3 regions of the Streptomyces sp. HP-A2021 genome follow, and region 3 is predicted to be linked to each of the others. Evidence: riboswitches for the same ligand, from Rfam matches in the RefSeq annotation. Region 3 holds a riboswitch; each other region holds the start of a gene.

The links. Region 3 has a riboswitch for cyclic di-AMP ahead of MQE23_RS23760 (M23 family metallopeptidase). Riboswitches for the same ligand answer to the same signal wherever they lie in the genome.
Positions count from the first base shown of each region.
Region 1: linked by a shared signal. The riboswitch ahead of MQE23_RS12155 (M23 family metallopeptidase) and the one ahead of MQE23_RS23760 (M23 family metallopeptidase) in region 3 are both predicted to bind cyclic di-AMP.
Region 2: linked by a shared signal. The riboswitch ahead of MQE23_RS07095 (LysM peptidoglycan-binding domain-containing M23 family metallopeptidase) and the one ahead of MQE23_RS23760 (M23 family metallopeptidase) in region 3 are both predicted to bind cyclic di-AMP.

Region 1 is NZ_CP094344.1:2,676,551-2,680,817, reverse strand. It holds gene MQE23_RS12160 (pitrilysin family protein) at 1-1,200, shown strand, start outside; cyclic di-AMP (ydaO/yuaA leader) riboswitch at 1,393-1,556, shown strand; gene MQE23_RS12155 (M23 family metallopeptidase) at 1,570-2,355, shown strand; gene MQE23_RS12150 (GntR family transcriptional regulator) at 2,558-3,253, shown strand; gene MQE23_RS12145 (HPr family phosphocarrier protein) at 3,448-3,729, opposite strand; gene MQE23_RS12140 (bifunctional GNAT family N-acetyltransferase/acetate--CoA ligase family protein) at 3,905-4,267, shown strand, end outside.
Region 2 is NZ_CP094344.1:1,562,406-1,566,672, forward strand. It holds gene MQE23_RS07090 (DUF6250 domain-containing protein) at 1-653, opposite strand, end outside; gene MQE23_RS07095 (LysM peptidoglycan-binding domain-containing M23 family metallopeptidase) at 846-1,760, opposite strand; cyclic di-AMP (ydaO/yuaA leader) riboswitch at 1,765-1,926, opposite strand; gene MQE23_RS07100 (alpha-galactosidase) at 2,238-4,267, opposite strand, start outside.
Region 3 is NZ_CP094344.1:5,257,316-5,261,582, reverse strand. It holds gene MQE23_RS23770 (PrsW family intramembrane metalloprotease) at 1-138, shown strand, start outside; gene MQE23_RS23765 (aldo/keto reductase) at 149-1,093, opposite strand; gene MQE23_RS23760 (M23 family metallopeptidase) at 1,199-2,230, opposite strand; cyclic di-AMP (ydaO/yuaA leader) riboswitch at 2,242-2,398, opposite strand; tRNA gene MQE23_RS23755 (tRNA-Met) at 2,687-2,760, opposite strand; gene MQE23_RS23750 (dihydrofolate reductase family protein) at 2,814-3,968, opposite strand; gene MQE23_RS23745 (MarR family transcriptional regulator) at 4,104-4,267, shown strand, end outside.

The sequences.
Region 1 (4,267 bases), 2.6 Mb from region 3:
GGCCTCGACGGCGTGGCCACGATCATGGCCCGGGCCTTCTCCGAGGGCACCGACAAGCACTCGGCCGAGGACTTCGCCGCCGAGCTGGAGCGCGCCGGCGCCACCCTCGACGCGCATGCCGACCACCCCGGCGTCCGGCTCAGCCTGGAGGTGCCGGCCTCCCGGCTCGCCAAGGGGCTCGGCCTGATCGCCGACGCCCTGAGGGCTCCCGCGTTCGCGGACAGCGAGGTCGAGCGGCTCGTCCGCAACCGCCTCGACGAGATCCCGCACGAGCTGGCCAACCCCTCCCGGCGCGCCGCCAAGGAGCTCTCCAAGGAGCTCTTCCCGGCGGGCTCGCGCATGTCCCGGCCCCGCCAGGGCACCGAGGAGACGGTCGCGGCGATCGACTCCGCGGCCGTACGCGCCTTCTACGAGCGGCACGTCAGGCCCGCCACGGCCACCGCCGTGGTCGTCGGCGACCTCACCGGCATCGACCTCGACGCCCTGCTGAGCGACACGCTGGGCGCCTGGACCGGCTCCGCGGCCGAGCCGCGCCCGGTGCCGCCGGTGACCGCCGACGACACGGGACGCGTCGTCATCGTGGACCGCCCCGGTGCCGTCCAGACGCAGCTGCTGATCGGCCGCATCGGCCCGGACCGGCACGACCGCGTGTGGCCCGCGCAGGTGCTCGGCACGTACTGCCTCGGCGGCACCCTCACCTCCCGCCTGGACCGCGTGCTGCGCGAGGAGAAGGGCTACACCTACGGGGTGCGGGCGTTCGGCCAGGTCCTCAGGTCAGCCCCGGACGGGACCGGTGCCGCGATGCTCGCCATCACCGGCTCCGTGGACACCCCCAACACCGGCCCCGCCCTCCAGGACCTGTGGACGGTGCTGCGCACCCTCGCCGCCGGGGGACTGACCGACGCCGAGCGGGACGTCGCCGTGCAGAACCTGGTCGGCGTGGCGCCGCTGAAGTACGAGACGGCGGCGGCCGTCGCGAGCACGCTGGCCGACCAGGTCGAGCAGCACCTGCCCGACGACTACCAGGCCACGCTGTACCGGCAGCTGGCCGCGACCGGCACCGTGGAGGCCACCGCGGCGGTCGTCAGCGCCTTCCCGGTGGACCGTCTGGTGACCGTGCTCGTCGGTGACGCGGCGCAGATCAAGGGCCCGGTCGAGGCCCTGGGCATCGGCGAAGTCTCCGTCGTGGCCGCCGAGTAGCGGCCCGCGCACGCAGGGGCCCTGGTTGTCTTCCAAGGCACCAGGGCTCCTTTATGCCCGAATTGATATGGAGGTTGCCTGTCTGCCCTGTGGGATGCGCTACAAAAGCCGGGATCCGTTTGGGAATTGAAAGTGGCCCCGCTTAGCGTCGTCCGGGCTGTTCGTCAGGCAGTGCGCCGCACCCGCGGCACCGGACAGTCATCGCCGAGTCCCCGTACGGCGCGAGCCAGGGGAGCCGGGGACCCACCGCAGTCCCTGGGGTGAATCGGACGCCCGCGCGAGCCGCGAGGGGGTCCGTAGGAGACCTTCCTGCTCCGAACCCGTCAGCTAACCCGGTAGGCGAGAAGGAAGGAAAGGACCAGGCACTCCATGGCGTTCACCCGCGCCACCGGGAAGCATCGTCGTCCCAGCCGTATGCAGCGCGGCACGGCCCGCGCAGCGGGCGTCGCGGCCCTCGCCACCACCGGTGTCATCGGCACCGTGGCCGCCCCGGCCTTCGCCGCCGAGCCCGCCGTCGAGCAGACCGGCCTCACCCCCGTCGTCACCATGGGCGACACCGTGGCCCAGCAGATCGACGCGCAGGCCGCGGCCCAGAAGCAGGCCGCCGAGGAGGCCGCCGCCAAGAAGAAGGCCGAGGAGGCCGCCCGCGAGCGGGCCGCCGAGGCGGCCAAGGAGGCCAAGGAGGCCGCCGAGAAGGCCCGCGAGGCCAAGGAGCGCGCCGCCCGCGAGGCCGAGCGCAAGCGCCTCAACACGTTCGTGCCCCCGATCTCCGGCTCGTACGTCTCCACCGGCTACCAGGCCAGCAGCGGCCTGTGGTCCTCCGGCAGCCACACCGGCGTCGACTTCCACGCCGCCAGCGGCACCTCCGTCCACGCGGTCGGCATGGGCGAGGTCGTCGAGGCCGGCTGGGGCGGCTCCTACGGCAACCAGATCGTGATCAAGATGAACGACGGCACGTACACCCAGTACGGCCACCTGTCGTCGATCAGCGTCTCGGTGGGCCAGAAGGTCACCCCCGGCCAGCAGATCGGCCTGTCCGGCGCGACCGGCAACGTCACCGGTGCGCACCTGCACTTCGAGGCCCGGACGAGCCCCGAGTACGGCTCCGACATCGACCCCGTCGCCTACCTCCGCTCGCACGGCGTGAGCGTCTGACGGCGCAGTCCGACGGCGTACCACTCCGCTTCCCCGAGGCCCCGGCTCCCCGAGCCGGGGCTTTCGGCGTTTGTGACGCCCGGCTGTCCAAAAAATATCCCTGGATTCCGGTCTGCCGTCGGAAATTCCGGCTCATTGCAATAGAGTCACGGAACACGCGTCACTCGTTCGACGTTTCACGGGGATTAAACGGAGGTCGGTCATGCGCATTCCCGCGCACTCGGTGTGCACGGCCATCCGGGACGACATCGTCGCGGGTGTCTACGAACGCGGCGGCCGGCTGACCGAGGAACTCCTCGCCCGCCGCTACGGCGTCTCGCGCGTCCCCGTCCGGGAGGCCCTGCGCACCCTGGAGGCAGAGGGCTTCGTGGTGACCCGGCGGCACGCGGGCGCGTGCGTCGCCGAACCCACCGAGCAGGAGGCCGCCGACCTGCTGGAGATGCGGCTGCTGCTGGAGCCGCTCGGCGCGGCCCGCGCCGCCCAGCGCCGCACCGAGGCCCATCTGAAGGTCCTGCGCGGCCTGGTCAGGCTCGGCCAGGAGCGCGCCCGCCGGGGCAACAGCGACGACCTGCGCTCCCTGGGCGGCTGGTTCCACGAGACGCTCGCGCAGGCCTCCGGCAGCCCCGCGCTGACCTCGATGCTCACCCAGCTCCGTCACAAGATCGCCTGGATGTACACCGTCGAGGCGCCGGCCGGGCCCGTGGAGTCATGGACCGAGCACGGCGCGATCGTGGACGCGGTGGCGCGCGGGGACAGCGAGCGCGCGCGGGCGGTCACGGCGCTGCACACCGAGCGCGCGACGGCCGCGCACCGGCTGCGTTTCGGCTCCGCCGGGGAGCGGGCCGAGCGTGTGAGGAACTCGCAACATCCCGTAAACACGGCGAGCCCGCGGCATTAACACAAGAGCCGTATACAAAGAGCAGGTAATTCGCGGGGGATTATTTCTGCTGCCCGGGAACGGGGAATTCACGGCCCGTGAGACCGGAAATGGCGACCCGCGCCCGGGAATGGCGAAGGGCTCGCCCGATGAATTCGGACGAGCCCTTCAGGATGCACCGGGCCGGGGGTACCGGATCAGGCGCGGAAGAATGCTCAGACGGTCTCGGGCAGTTCCTCGAGGCCCTCGGAGACCAGCTTCGCCAGCCGGTCCAGGGCGGCGTCCGCACCCTCGGCGTCGGAGGCGAGGACGATCTCCTCGCCGCCCTGGGCACCGAGGCCGAGGACGGCCAGCATGGAGGCCGCGTTGACGGGGTTGCCGTCTGCCTTGGCGATCGTCACCGGGACGCCTGCGGCCGTGGCGGCTCGGACGAAGATGGAGGCGGGGCGGGCGTGGAGGCCCTCGGCCCAGCCGACGTTGACGCGGCGCTCAGCCATGTGTTGCTGCCCTTCGGTTTTCAAGGTTGTCTAGACCAGTTTCCCATACGTGAAGCTGCCGGAGCGGTCCTGATGCACCGCCCCGGGGTGCCGTCGGATCGCGGCCTCGACCCGACTGACGCCCTCCACAGACTGCCTCGCGCCGTTGTCAGACGCCAGACGTACTCTGGGGCCCATGCAGACCTCGCCGGACCGGCACGAGTATCCCGCCCACTGGGAAGCCGACGTGGTGCTGCGCGACGGTGGCACCGCGCGCATCCGGCCCATCACCGTTGATGACGCCGAGCGCCTGGTCAGCTTCTACGAGCAGGTCTCCGACGAGTCGAAGTACTACCGCTTCTTCGCGCCGTACCCTCGCCTGTCCGCCAAGGACGTCCACCGCTTCACGCACCACGACTTTGTGGACCGGGTGGGACTCGCGGCCACAGTCGGCGGCGAGTTCATCGCCACCGTACGCTACGACCGGATCGGCGCGGACGGAACGCCCGCGTCCGCGCCCGCCGACGAGGCCGAGGTCGCCTTCCTGGTGCAGGACGCC
Region 2 (4,267 bases), 3.7 Mb from region 3:
CCGAAGTGCCCACTTGTGTACGGCTCGGGGTCGCTGTAGTCGAACACGAGCCTCCCGTTGTTCCACCACCGCACCGTCGAACCGTCGGAGACGACCCGCACCCTGTTCGGCTCACCCGGCACCAGCAGCGGTTCGGTGTAGTCGTAGATCAGGGGCCGGACTCCGGGCTCACCGACATACCGCCGCAGCCGGGTCGTGGTGTTGTAGTTGGCACCGAAACCGGCGTAGTACGTCGTCAGGTGGTCGTACTCCGCCAGGGCCCCGGCACGCGGTGTGGCGAAGAGATCGCCCGGGGAGCGGACGTCGGTCGCGTTCCAGAAGTTGTTGAGGTCCGAGACCCGGTCGTTGACCCCGCCCTCGGACACGGGCGTGGCGGTGTACTCGAGCACGTACGGGCCTTCTAGCCGCCGCCTGAACCAGACGGTCGCGCCGCTCGGTACGTCGATCTCAAGGACGCCACGAGAGGCGGTGACCGTCCCGCCGTCCTGGAGCTCGGTCGCCCACTGGCCGAGGCCGTGGCAGAAGTCGTCGCGGGCGATGAGGCGGCGCTGACGCGACGCGGCGTTCACGCTCGCCGCCGTCGCCGTCGGGGCGAGCGCCGCCAGGGCGGCTCCGGCGGCCAGGGCTCCCAGCGCTCTGCGGGTGGTCGGCACGGGACACAGCTCCTCGGGGATCCGTCTGGAAAGCTCCAGAAAGCGCTTGCACTCCGGTCGGGATCACTCTGTCCCAACTGCCGCCCGCTGTCGATCCCTTGGGCCTGTCGGCGCCGGCACACACCGAAGGCCGGACCCGGGGATCGGGGTCCGGCCTTCGGTCGCGTGTCAGGCAGGTGGGTGTGCGGTCGGTCAGCCGACGGAGACGCCGTGCGAGCGCAGGAAGGCGACCGGGTCCACGTCCGAGCCGTAGTCAGGCGTGGTGCGGATCTCGAAGTGCAGGTGCGGTCCGGTCACGTTGCCGGTGGCGCCCGACAGTCCGACCTGCTGCCCGGCCGTCACGGTCTGGCCGGCCGAGACGGAGAGCTGGGACAGGTGGGCGTACTGGGCGTAGTAGCCGTCGGCGAGCTTGATGACGACCTGGTTGCCGTAGGCGCCGCCCCAGCCGGCGGAGACGACCGTGCCCGCGCCGACGGCCTTGAGCGAGGTACCGGTCGGAACGACGAAGTCGACACCGGTGTGGTAACCGCTGGACCACATGCTGCCGGACATGTGGTACGGGGTGCCGACGGTGGCACCGGCCACGGGGAGGGTGAAACCACTGGAGTTGCTCTCGGCGGCGGGCTTGGCGGCGGCCGGCTTGGCGGCGGTCTCCGCCTTCGGGGCCGACTCGGCGGCGGACGGCTTCGGGGCCGAGGCCTTCGGCGCGGACGGGGCAGAGGCCTTCGGGGCGCTCGCCGCCTTCTTGCCGATCGACAGCTTCAGGCCCGGGTGGATCAGCGACGGGTCGTCGCCGACGGCGTCACGGTTGTCCGAGTAGAGCTTCTTCCAGCCGCCGTCGACGTTCTGCTCGTCGGCGATCTTCGCGAGATAGTCACCGGCCCGCACGGTGTACGAGCGGGCGCCCGTGGCCTTTTCGGCGGCCTTCTTCTCGGCGGCCGGAGCGGACTGGACGGCCTTTTCCGGAGCCGACTGCGGGGTGGCGGCGTGGGCGCCGGCGGCCCCCATGAGCGGAAGGGCGAGAGCGGCCCCGCCGGTTCCGGCGACGGCGATGGAGCGGGTGAAACGCTGGGACTTCGGGCGGCGGTGCTTACCCTTCGCGGGCATGGCGAATTCCTCTCCGTCGCCTGCGAGGTGAGCTGTCGGGTTCGGACTGGAGATGCCCGGCCACGCCGAAGCGTGGCTTAACCCCAAGCCGTTCCGGGAACCGGAACAGGCGTCTTACCTGTGGGTCCCCCGCTCCTGCCGTACGTCGGGTCAGTGTGTGCGGGCTCCGGGCGGCGGCAGGATTAGGCGTCCGTCCGGATGGGTGTGGAACGTAAGCGACCAGGACGCAAAGGGACAAGCTTGCGGTTGCCCGTGACGGCGTTTTTCTTGACGCGTCGACAATTTTTCCGTCACGGAGCGTGGATTACCGATCTCCCGCATTCCGCAATACCCCTGATTGACGCCAGAATTACGTGCACATGGCAACAACACATCGTCACGAATATGACGATGCTCACGCACCCCGACCTCATCTCCTTTACGGTCGGGGCACGTTATGCCTAAATAACCGAAGCACTCCCTATTCGGACAGAACGGCTACTTGCGCTGAAGCCGGACGACGGTGGCGTCCAGATCCCCGCGCAGACCGACCCGCAACCCGTGGTGGAGCAGCACGGCGCCTCGATGAACTTCGCCCGTTTCGAGGCATTTGTACGATGCCGAGGGGTCAAGACCCCGCAGCCGGAGCGCCGGAACGGGCTCGCCGTAGCGCTGCGCCTGGAGCCAGGCGAGGACGACAATCTCGTCGCCGAGGGCATACTGCACTGCACTCAGACCGCCCTCCGGCGGGCGCAGCCGGTACAGGTCGCCGCGCTGCACCACGGGCCGGATCTCCTTGTAGAGCTCCACCCAGTCCCGCGCCTCGGCGAGTTCCCGCTCCGTCCACTTCGTGAGGTCGCCGCCGACCCCGAGCACTCCGGCCATGGCGCTGACGAACCGGAACCGCAGGGAGCTGGCCCGCTGGTTGAGCATGGCGTTCGGGCTGTCGGTGACCCAGGCCGCCATGACGCGGGCCGGATGGATCTGGCTGAAGCCGTGCTGGATGGCGAGCCGGTCGAGGGGGTCGGTGTTGTCCGAGGTCCACACCTGGTCCGTGCGGCCGAGCACACCGAGGTCGATCCGGCCGCCGCCGCCCGAGCAGGACTCGAAGGCCACCCCGGGGTGGGCGGCCCGCAGCCGGTCCAGCAGGCCGTACAGGGCGTGCACGTGGTCGATCCACAGCCGCTGCGGGTAGGGGTCGTCCGGCCAGCCGGCGTCGGTGAAGCAGCGGTTGAAATCCCACTTGACGTAGTCGATCGGCGCGCTGGAGAGGAGCCCGTCGAGCTGCTCCCAGAGGTACTCCTGGACGTCCTCACGAGCCAGGTTCAGTACGAGCTGATTGCGGAACTCCGTCCGCTTTCGTCCCGGTTGATGCTGCACCCAGTCCGGATGCGCGCGGTACAGGTCGCTGTCCGGGTTGACCATCTCCGGCTCGACCCAGATCCCGAACTGCATACCGAGGCCGTGCACGTGCTCGGCGAGCGGCTTGAGGCCGCCCGGGAAGCGGTCGGGATTGGGGGTCCAGTCACCGAGCCCGGCCCGGTCGCTGGTGCGCGCCCCGAACCAGCCGTCGTCGACCACGAACAGCTCGACGCCCATGGCGGCGGCCCGCTCGGCGAGCGCCCGCTGCTGCTCCTCGGAGATGTCGAACTCGGTGGCCTCCCAGGAGTTGAACAGCACCGGCCGGTCCTGGTCGGCGCCCGGGACCACGTACGTCCGCTGGTAGGCGTGCCAGGCGCGGCTGGCCCCGCCGTGGCCGCCGTCGGTCCAGAGCCCGGCGAAGACGGGGGTCGTGTACGACTCCCCCGTGCCCAGCATCAGCAGGCCCGAGTCGTCGTACCCGGCCCCGCCGGTGATCTGCACGCGCGCGTCCGGGAGCTGGGCCACGGCGATCCGCCAGGACCCGGACCAGCCCAGGGCGCATCCGTAGACCTCGCCGTGCTCCTCGGTCGCGTCGGTGTCGAGCGCGACCCACGGCAGGTGCTGGTGACCGGTGTGGCCGCGGCGGCTGCCGACGACCTTCTCGCCGTGGGTGAGGGCGGAGCGCTCCAGCCGGGACTCGGCGCCCCAGCGGCCGTGCAGCTGGGACAGCCGCCAGGTGTCGCGGTCGGGCAGGGTCCAGGTGGCGGAGTCGGCGCGCAGCACCTCGACGGCGGGTCCGTGGTTGTCGAGGGTCACCCAGCGCTCGACGACGTCCGTCGCGGAGCGCATCCGGTAGTGCAGCGTGACGGCCAGGTCGCCGTCGCGGAAGCGCAGCCGCAGCTCACCGTCCTCGGTGTCGTGGCCCTCGTAGGTCCACTCCGTGCCGCGCCGCTCGCCGGTGCGTACGGACAGGGCGGGCCGGGTGAAACGGGGGCCGCCCTCGACCGGATACTCCTCGCGTCCGTCGAGCGGTGACTCGAAGGGCCAGTAGTCCGGCAGCGGCCGGACGGCGAGGGCCTCGGCGTCGGCCAGGCCGATCCGGGCGCCCCAGTGCAGGTGCAGCAGCTCGTCGCGGTCGGTGACGTGGACGGCGTAGCTGCTGGCCG
Region 3 (4,267 bases):
TACGCCGCGCGGGTCACGGCCCCTCCGGTACCGGTGGTGGCCCCGCCCTGGCCGGTGTACGGGGCGTACGGGTACGGCTATCCGGCGACGCCGACGCCGTACCCTGCCTACCCCGCCTACAACCCGTACCGGTCGTAACAGGAACCGCTCAGGCCGAAGCCTCCGTGAGCCGCCCGAGCTCCGCCTCCGTCAGCGTCAGCTCCCCGACCCCGATCAGCGCGGGCAGCTGCTCCACCGTCCGCGCGGAGGCGATCGGCGCCGCCACCGTCGGCTGGGCCGCGAGCCAGGCGAGGGCGACCGTGGCGACGGGGACGTCGTGGGCCGCGGCGACCTCGTCGAGGGCGTCGAGGACCCGGCGGCCCCGCTCGGTCTGAAGGTGCTGGGCGGCACCGCCCGCCCGCGCGCTGTCGACGGTCGTACCGGGCCGGTACTTGCCGGTCAGGAAGCCCGAGGCGAGCGCGTAGTACGGGACGGCCGCCAGGCCGGTCCGCTCGGCGAGGTCCTGGAGCTCGCCCTCGTAGGTGTCGCGGGAGACCAGGTTGTAGTGGGGCTGGAGGGCCACGTACCGGGCGAGCCCCTCGCGGTCGGAGAACTCCAGGGAGGCCCGCAGCCGCTCGGCGGAGATGTTGGAGGCGGCGATGTGCCGCACCTTCCCGGCCTTCACGAGTTCGTCGAGCGCGCCGATGATCTCCTCCACCGGCACGTCGGGCTTGTCGTAGTGGGTGTAGTAAAGGTCGATGTAGTCGGTGCCGAGGCGCCGCAGGGAGGCGTCGGCGGCGGCCTTGATGTTGGCGGCGGACAGGCCCTGGAACTCGGGGTGCTGGCTGACCTTCGTGGCGAGGACGACGTCCGCGCGGTTGCCGCGCGATGTCAGCCACTTGCCGAGGACGGTCTCGGACTCGCCGCCCTGGTTGCCGTCCACCCACGCCGAGTAGACGTCGGCGGTGTCGACGAAGTTGCCGCCCGCGGCGGTGTACGCGTCAAGGACGGCGAACGACTGTGCCTCGTCGGCGGTCCAGCCGAAGACGTTGCCGCCGAGGGCGAGCGGGAAGACCTCGAGGTCGGAGGAACCGAGCTTGCGAAGAGAAGTCATGCTCCGTGTCAACGGCCGTGCGGGGGAGGCTCATTCCGGAGCGGACGCAAAACCTGCGTGAACGCCCCCGCACGAAACCCCCGCACGGACCGGAAGCTCCGACGCTCAGACGTTCAGGCCCTTGCCCCGCAGCCAGGCCAGCGGGTCGATGCCGTTGCTGGAACCGCCGGTGTGGACCTCGAGGTGCAGGTGCGCCCCGGTGACGTTGCCGGTCGCGCCCACGCGTCCGATGACGTCACCCGTGCTGACCTTCTGTCCGACGCTGACGCCGATGGACGACTGGTGCGCGTACCAGATCTCCGTGCCGTCATCGAGGGTCAGGACCGTCTTGTAGCCGTACGAGCCGTTCCAGCCCGCCTCGGTGATGGTGCCGCTGTGCACCGCCTTGATCGGCGTGCCCGTGGGGGCGGCGAAGTCGAGGCCGGTGTGGTAGCCGGAGGACCAGTAGGCGCCGGCCTGGCCGAAGGTCGAGGTGATGGTGTACGCGGAGGTCGGCAGTGTGTACTGCTTGGCGAGGGCGGCGAGCCGCTCGGCCTCGGCCTTCTTCCGGGCCTCCTCCTCCGCCTTCTTCTTGGCTTCGGCGGCCTTGGCCTTGGCTTCCTTCTCGGCCTTGGCGGCGGCCTCCGCGGCCGCCTTCTGGGCGGCTTCGGCGGCGTCCTGCGCGGCCTTGGTCTCGATCTGTTCCTGCTGGTGCTCGACCTGCGCCATGATCCGGGCGCGCAGTGCCTCACCGGCGCCGGAGGTGCCCTGCTCGGTGTCGGCGGAGGCCGTGGCGAGGTCGCTGAGCGGGGTGGCGGAGCCTTCGGAGGTGTCGTCGTCCGAGATGAGGGAACCCACCGAGGGAAGGTCCGGGACGGAGATCGACACCGGCGGCTTGCCGGTCTGGGCGCTGGCCATGCCGCCCGCGCCCACGGCGGCTATGACGCCGACGCCCAGGACGGTGGAGCTGCGGGCGAGCCCTCCGCCGCGCTGCTTGGTGACGCGATGCCGGCCACGGATGGGGCGGATGGACTCCGCGGTGGGGTTCCATTCCTGGAACGGGCCCTCGTCGGTGCGGTGACCGCCGTAGCCGAAGGTCTCGGTGTCGCGCTGGTTCGGCGCGGACGGGGCCGCGGGGGCAGGCCGGTTGGACGCCACGTGGGCGTACTCCTTTCCTTCCTTCTCGCCTACCGGGTTAGCTGACGGGTTCGGAGCAGGAAGGTCTCCTACGCGCGTATACCGGCCGTGCTTCCACGGCGGCATCCGCTCGATTCACCCCAAGTGGTGGTTCCCCGGTTCCCTTTCGGGATTCGGCGCGTGCGCACGGAGCCGCCTTCTGTGACGGCTGGGACGACCGCGCTGCGTTATCGAACGTTAATAGACGCGCCGTGGGTATTCCAGCGATTCCGCTTGATCATTAACCTTTTTCGCGCGGACCAACCTGCCATGACCGGCCCAAAACGGGCGAGTTGACCGCTGCGTAAGTGACTCACGGGTTTTGACGGTGTGTCAGTTGTGATGCACAGCGGCGCGATTCACTCACCGACAGTAATGGCGAGCCCAGGGAAAAACCGAGGGCCGGAACCCTTTCGGATTCCGGCCCTCGGCCTTCAGTAGCGGGGACAGGATTTGAACCTGCGACCTCTGGGTTATGAGCCCAGCGAGCTACCGAGCTGCTCCACCCCGCGTCGTTGTGACTCCAGTGTACGCCATCCGCGGGACCGCTCGCGCACACCTCTGCTCAGCGGCGGCGCAGCAGGTGTCGATTCGGTGCCTTGGCCCGCTCCTCGTGCTCCGGGAGGACGAGGACCTCGACTCCCCCGGCCGCCAGGACGCCGCTGCCGTCGGCGCCCGCCACGAAGGTGTCCGGCTCGCGCCAGGCCGTGACCACACGCCGTACGCCCGCGTCGAGGATCAGCCGGGCGCAGGGTGCGGGGCGGGAGGCCCGGCGGGCGCAGGGCTCCAGGCTGCTGTAGACCGTCGCGCCGGCGAGCCCGGGGCCGGCCGGGTCGAGCTTGGCCAGGGCCGCCTCCTCGGCGTGCACGAGCGGGTCGCCGCCCTCGCGGGAGTGGCCGCGGGCCAGTTCCGTGCCGTCGGCCGCGACCACCACCGCGCCGACACTGAACGCCGTGTCCGACGGCGGACACTGTGCCGCCAGTTCGCAGGCGAGGGCCAGCCAGTGGTGGTCGGCGGCGGCGGGGAGGGGGCCGGTGCCCGGGGCGGTGGGCTCGTAGCGCATCAGGACCACGTCCTCGATCCGCCGGGTCTCCAGGAGCCGGAGCCGGCCGGACTGGTAGCCGCCGGGGCCGAAGAGGCGGGGTGCCTCGGGGTCGCCCACGAAGAGCGGGGCGAGGACCAGCTGGAGTTCGTCGGCCAGGCCCTGGGTGAGGAGCTGGGTGTGGATCAGGCCGCCGCCCTCGACCATGAGCCGTCGCACGCCCCGGACGTCGTGCAGGTGGGTGAGGAGCCGCCGCCAGTCGAGGTCGGCGCCGAGCGGGACGACGTCGGTGGCATCGGTGGCTTCGGTGGCGAGGCCGAGGGCACGGGCGCGTTCGGCGCCCTTGTCGGTGGTGTAGAGGATCTTCTCGCCGCCGGTGTGCCAGAACCGTGCCGCCGGATCGAGGTCGCCGGAGCCGCTGACCGTGACCTTGAGGGGGTACTCCGGCAGGCCGGCCGCGGTGCGGGCGGCTCGCCGCTCGGGTGAGTTGACCAGCAGGCGCGGGTTGTCGGCGCGGACGGTGCCGGCGCCGATCAGGATCGCGTCGACGGACGCCCGGACCTCGTCGACCCGGTCGAAGTCGGCCGGGCTGGACAGGAGCAGGCGCTCGGGGCCGGTGTCGTCCAGGTAGCCGTCGAGGGAGACGGCGGCGGACAGCAGGACGTACGGATGGGGCATCGACGCTCCCGGCTCGTGGAAAACGGGCGACTGAGAAATCGGCGGAACTGAGACATCGGCGGACTGGAATCGGCTGAAAACGGCGGACTGACGGGCGGTCTTGGTTCAAGTTTGAAACAAACCTACACTGGCGGCATGACGACTCGCTGGCTCACCCCCGAGGAGCAACGCGCCTGGCGCGCGTACATCGCCGCCTCCTTGCTCCTGGAGGACGCGATCGACCGGCAGCTCCAGCAGGACGCCGGCATGCCGCACCTGTACTACTCCATCCTGTCGGTCCTGTCGGAGTCACCTGAGCG